DNA from 2 places in the Shewanella sp. BF02_Schw genome. Region 2 is predicted to be linked to the other one. Evidence: predicted binding sites of a transcription regulator. Region 2 holds the regulator's gene; the other holds the start of a gene.
What was found. Region 2 encodes sigma-54, which starts transcription at its own class of promoters, with help from an activator protein. Its sites were predicted from a motif close to GTTGGCACGNNNNTNGNNT; they were not measured.
Positions count from the first base shown of each region.

Region 1 (3,219 bases), on a different contig from region 2:
ACTGGCCAGGTGAATGGTGTTGGCTACAAGCTCTTTACCCGCACCGCTTTCACCGACAATAAGTACGTTGCTTTCGGTTACGGCAACTTTACGAATAGTACGATACAACTTGTGCATTGCCCGCGATGAGCCAACCAACAAACCGTATTGGTCTAGTTCACTAGAAAATGGCTGTTGTTGTTTTGTCGATTGTGACTGCAAGTCTTGGGCAAAGTCTTCTAAGGTGTCGTTGATTGCGTCGGCATCGTAAGGCTGACGAAAATGATAACCAGCGCTTTTTGACATTAAGTAATCTAAGTTAGGATTCGGTTTACCTTCGCTTAAGAAGATGAACTCAATATCAGACATTAACGCACTGTCAGTTAACTCTGCGTATTCTAGTTGGCTTAATTGCGATAATTCAATAATAGCAACGTCTATCGAGTTACTGTGCAGTTGGTCTAACCAGGGCTGGTCAACTGAACTAGCAATCTTATTAAAGTGCTGGCAACTCGGTAAGGCAAGGAGTCGTGCTTCACCTTCTTGACGACGGTGTAGATGATAAAAAAGTGTTGGACGTGGCATGCCGATTCACTCCCTGTGGTATTAAGTCCAATGTTTGCTTTGGGTGCCTTGTGACTACCACAAACAATCATTCAGTGTTGTTAGGCCATTAACGTATAACTAATACTATAATAACACTAATAATCAAATGGTTAATTAAATATTGTCCATGTGTACGACGTGTTTATGTTTAGGCTTTGCTTACATCAGATGTGCTGGGGCTCTATAGGTTATACAACCTATAGAGCAAAGTGTCAGTTAAATTATCCAATGCAGGAGGATTTACATTGAAATCATTTACTCGAGACGAACAGGTTGAGTCCGATGTATGGCTATTACATGAGGCAATTGATTTATGCCAGGAAGGGCAACAATTTTATTCCCAAGCTACATTAGGGGCGGACGATTACAACATCAAACGGATTTTTATCCACATGGCCGACATTCGAAAATGCATGCTGGATCGTTTAACTCCTTTGTTTAGCGTGGTGCGAACAAGCCAAGCAAGGCCAATAGACAGTCAAACTTATCATCAACAATCCTCACATCGACACTATGCTAAGGCTGAGCAGGTTATACAGCATAAGCCGTTACCCCAAGTGATTGCGGTATTGGTTGAAACCGAACAACAGGTCTTGGTTCATTTAAAACAAACGGCTAGAAAAACTAAAAACCAGCGTGTTGCTAGCCAACTTGCCGAAGGTATTGCTTGGCTACAAATGAGCTGTGACACCATGAAAAACCTCTCTTTTGCTCATACTTAGCCATCGGCGACACAAACAGCGTGTTTTAATGGATGTTAATTTGTGACTAGCGTGTGTTTACCTGACTGGCAGCATAATAGTTTTTTTGCCTACGGCATTAGCTATCTGTTCATTCTCTGGAGGGGTCATTTAATGCTAGAGCAGGCTATTCCGCGAATGCAATTAAGAGTCATTAATTCTCATCGCAACGATGAAAAATTTACCTAGCGTCGGTAAAAAAGTCCGATATTATCATCTATCAGTAAGATGAAAATAACCATGAATACTTGTTAATTCATTATTAACAGATACTTATAATAATTGGCATGGTTCACGCATTGTATTCCTTGAGATTAACAACGGAGGAAAACTTTATGAACAAGACCACATTATCTGTAGTAATGAGCATTATGTTAGGTTCAATGGCATTCGGTGCAAATGCAGCACAAGATTGGCAAGATGATGCAAAAGATGCGTGGATCGATGGTAAAGCTGAAACCACACTTTTGTTAAATGCAAATCTGAACTCATTTGATATTAATACCGACGTGCATGATGGCAACGTGACCCTAACAGGTAAAGTTAACAGCAGTGTTGATAAGTCACTTGCTGGAGAGTTAATTAAAAGCTTAGATGGCGTAAAAGACGTTAACAATGAGCTTTCGGTGATGAAGCAGCACAGTGATAAAGACAGCAAAGATTTAAGTGACTCACTCACAGATTCGAAAGTTGCTACTGTAGTGAAAACCCGATTATTATTCTCTGCTGACGTGTCAGGTTCCGATATTAACGTCGATGTCGCTAATGGCGTAGTGACATTAAAAGGCACAGTGTCGAGTGATGCAGAACGTGATTTAGCCTTAGCCATCGCTAAAAACACCGATGACGTAAAAGATGTAGTCGATGAGTTACGTGTAACAGGATAATCTATTCGGTTATACTCAAACCAGCCTTTGGGCTGGTTTTTTTATGCCTAAAAAGCATGTGTAGCACTTAATACCAATCTCATTAAATATCTGATCAGTTCAGAGTCTCTCAGGTTTTTTAATTCAAGGCGCATTGATGTAGAAATGGCTGTTCCCTTTTAAATCGATGCAACACAGAAGTGGAATACCTGAGAGACTCCATTCTGGCGGGTTTCAAAGTACTTTATGCTGCGTTAGATGTTTTCAAAATAGAATCACTATTCGCTTCAATCATCTGCCTTGCCTACAGTACTTTGAACTCCCGCTGAAAGATCACATATTTAATAGGATTGGTATAACTTATGGATGCATTTTTCTGTGACAAACCATGTGATAAAACCGCTGTTAAATGTCATGCCGTGGTTGGCTTTGGCTAGTGTGTTACAGCTATCCGGCTGTGGCAATGTGTTGTGCCAAGCGCAAACCGATAAAGAAGTGGATCCCCTCAAGCAATATGAAGCCCAAAAGCGTTGTGAACAGTTGGTAGATAAGCATATGGACAATAGCTATCGTGATGGACGTGATGACAATATGCCGTTATTACAAGAGTCGATAGCCAATAATACCCATAGTGATTAATGCTGTTTCATTCAGAATGGTTCAAGCAATTTCTTACCATCTATTGACGGTCTTATTCGTTCTACTTTGCGTAGGCTTTTTTCTTATCAGAAACCTGACTGATGTTAATTACCTTTATTTTATGTTGAACACTTCTGTGGAGAAAACTGGGTTTAACGCAGCCGTATTAATAGATAATTGTTTGTTTCAAGGCCCGCTTACTGAGCTTAAGTCTTGTCGTAAACATGTTTAGGTTGTGTATATAGATGATGGGTTGATACGGAAATTGATCATTAAATAATTAATTTAGTAGAACAATTTATAGGTAAAAGCACATGTTTTTGTTTGTTCGCAACTAAAGTTAGCCGACTGGTCTATTCTTAGTTATCCTATCACTAAAAAAGGGAGGC
Region 1 is NZ_JABKAW020000006.1:30,408-33,626, forward strand. Features, by position in the region: gene HNW13_RS18915 (sigma-54 dependent transcriptional regulator) at 1-564, opposite strand, end outside; gene HNW13_RS18920 (glutamyl-tRNA reductase) at 831-1,307, shown strand; gene HNW13_RS18925 (BON domain-containing protein) at 1,661-2,212, shown strand; gene HNW13_RS18930 (hypothetical protein) at 2,570-2,830, shown strand.
Region 1: the regulator sigma-54 is predicted to act here: its motif matches at 1,607-1,625, upstream of HNW13_RS18925 (BON domain-containing protein).

Region 2 (3,219 bases):
TCGCTGTAACGTTTAAGCAATACTTTGTCATTGGAATTTAAAAAGAAACTGATAATTTCAGTGTCATTTTGAAGTAGTGCCAATTGGTCTTGAAGCACTTTACCTTGTTCTGCAATGTTACGAACATCAACGCTAATCGCAACCAAATCATTACTGCCTTTAAGCTGGGCTAATAATGTGCCAATGAGTGGTAAAGGCAAATTATCAACACAATAATATCCTAGGTCTTCTAATACTCTCAGGGCAACGGATTTCCCTGAGCCTGAACGTCCCGATACTATAACTAGTTTCATGCAGTAATAACCTGATAAAGTTCTGTTGCGTCGTGAGTTTTACGAAGCTGTTTCAATATTTGCTTATCGCTTAACTTTTGGGCCATGCTCGATAACGTGCCTAAATGTTGTTGGCACTGGTCTGCAGGGACTAACAAAGCAAATAAAAGATCCACGGGTTGCTTATCGATTGCATCAAAGGCAATGGCTTCTTCACATTTAATAAATATCGCGATAGGGTGATCGATGGTCGTTAATCTACCATGAGGTATCGCAATGCCATTTCCTATACCTGTGCTACCCATTTTCTCTCTCGCTAACAGGCTTTCAAAAACCTCTTGCGAAGACAGGGTTGGGTACTGGGCAGCGACTAAATTGCTGATGAGTTCCAGTACTTTTTTCTTACTGCCCGGTGTGGCACAGGTAGTGCATTCCGGCTGCAGAATGGTACAAAGTTCCATCGTTAGTGTTTTGTATTCTTCTCTTTGTGTTTAATTACCTGACGGTCGAGTTTATCGATCAGGGCGTCTATTGCAGCATACATATCAGTACTTTCTGACATTGCAAAAATTTCTGCGCCATTAATGTTGATTTTGGCTTCTGCTTTTTGTTGTAATTTTTCTACATTGAGCACAACGTGTACATTATGGATCTGATCGAAGTGTCGTTCAAGCTTTGAAAATTTACTGTGGATGTATTCACGTAAAGATTCTGTTATTTCGACATGACGCCCAGTCAGACTTATTTGCATAAAAAATCCTCCATTGCCTAGTAGGTTATAAACTCTTACGTTGGTTTGAGGGCGGGATCATCATTGCTTCACGGTATTTTGCTATCGTACGACGAGCAACGTTTATGCCCTGTTCTGCCAGAAGCTGAGCCATTTTACTGTCACTCAGTGGTTTTTTCTGGTTTTCTGCGGCAACCAGCTTTTTGATAAAAGCACGAATGGCCGTTGATGAGCATTCCCCGCCATCGTCAGTACTGACATGGCTAGAGAAGAAGTATTTTAGTTCAAATAAGCCCCGAGGGGTGTGCATATATTTTTGTGTGGTGACTCGTGAAATGGTCGATTCATGCATTTCTACAGCTTCAGCGATATCATTGAGCACCATAGGCTTCATGGCTTCTTCGCCATATTCAAAAAAGCCTTGCTGAAATTGCACAATGCAATTTGCCACTTTAAGTAAAGTATCATTACGGCTTTCAATACTTTTAATAAACCATTTAGCCTCTTGCAGATGGCCTCGAATAAATTGACTATCCGACGGGTTTTTACTGCCTCTAGCCATGGCTGCATATTGCTGATTAACACCAATTTTAGGCATGTTGTCTGGGTTTAACTCTACTACCCAACGGCCATTTTTCTTTAATACTGTGACATCGGGAATCACGTATTCATCATCCATGGGGGTAATTAATAAGCCCGGACGAGGATTGAGTGTCTGGATTAAAGTGATTGCGTCACGTAACTCATTTTCTTTTAGTTTTGTTTTACGCATCAATAATCTGAAATCACGGCCAGCAATTAACTCTAAATAGCCTTTGATTAACAATCGTGCATTATCGATATGGGGTGTGTCGTTAGAGTATTGCGCTAATTGAATAAATAGGCATTCGCTTAAATCACGTGCTGCAACACCCACAGGGTCAAAGTGTTGAACGCGTTTTAATACCGCTTCAACCTCATCGAGTTCCACATTTTCATCACCCATGGCTTCGAGAATATCTTCGGTACTTTGGGTTAAATAACCGCGTTCATCAATGGCATCAATAATGGCGGTGGCAATGGCGAGATCTGTGTCTGAAAATGGAGTGAGATTTTTTTGCCATTCTAAGTGTTCGTACAAACCTTCAGTAGTTTCACCTTGAAAGGGCATGTCGTCATCGCGCATGCTTGCACTGCCCGAACCTGACATAGGTGAGGCTGTGTATACTTCATCCCATGTGGTATCCATGGCTAAATCATCCATGGTTTCTTTGGTCATGGATTCTGCTATGTCGACGGTGGAAGTGTCTTTTTCGACATTAACAATACTGTTGTCACTAAAGTCGGTATCCGCTTGGTCGCGGTTTTCTTTTAAGGAGTTTTTTGCTTCAGAAAACTCATCTTCTATTTCAAGCAATGGATTTGAATCTAATGCTTGTTGGATTTCCTGCTGTAGCTCCAATGACGATAATTGCAGTAAGCGAATGGCTTGCTGCAATTGTGGGGTCATGGTTAAGTGTTGACCCATTTTAAGTTGGAGTGACGCTTTCATTTACCGCTTATCCCTAGATGATTTTCCATAAAAATGACAATCTCGAACTGTAATGGATTGCCATAAACATCAATGACATTTAACGTTGTTTAGGTATCGTTCAATGAAATGAGTTAGCTAGACTAAAAGGCCAGTAAAGTAACTATAGCTTGAATTGTTCACCTAAGTACACAGCTCGAACTTGTTGATTACTTAATATCTCATCAGGTGTGCCTTCGGCAATTAAATTACCCTGGCTGACGATATAGGCTCGCTCACAAACGTCTAGCGTTTCACGTACGTTATGGTCGGTAATTAATACCCCTAAACCGCGATTTTTAAGTTGTTGGATGATTTTTTTAATGTCGATGACCGAAATAGGATCAACACCAGCAAAGGGCTCATCAAGCAAAATAAATTTTGGATTAGCAGCTAAAGCGCGCGCAATTTCAACACGACGACGTTCACCACCCGATAACGACATGCCTTGGCTGTCGCGTATGTGAGTAATGTGGAACTCTTCGAGTAGATGCTCAAGCTGTTCAATACGTTGGTCTGTGCTGAGCTCTTTGCGAGTTTGCAGTACGGCCATTATGTTGTCGTAAACGGTAAGCTTGCGGAAAATACTGGCTTCTTGTGGTAAGTAACCTATACCTTTGCGGGCGCGCAAATGCATTGGATCGGCAGTAAGGTCGTCATCGTCAATC
Region 2 is NZ_JABKAW020000007.1:8,265-11,483, forward strand. Features, by position in the region: gene rapZ (RNase adapter RapZ) at 1-293, opposite strand, end outside; gene ptsN (PTS IIA-like nitrogen regulatory protein PtsN) at 290-733, opposite strand; gene hpf (ribosome hibernation promoting factor) at 736-1,023, opposite strand; gene HNW13_RS19920 (RNA polymerase factor sigma-54) at 1,049-2,533, opposite strand; gene lptB (LPS export ABC transporter ATP-binding protein) at 2,676-3,219, opposite strand, start outside.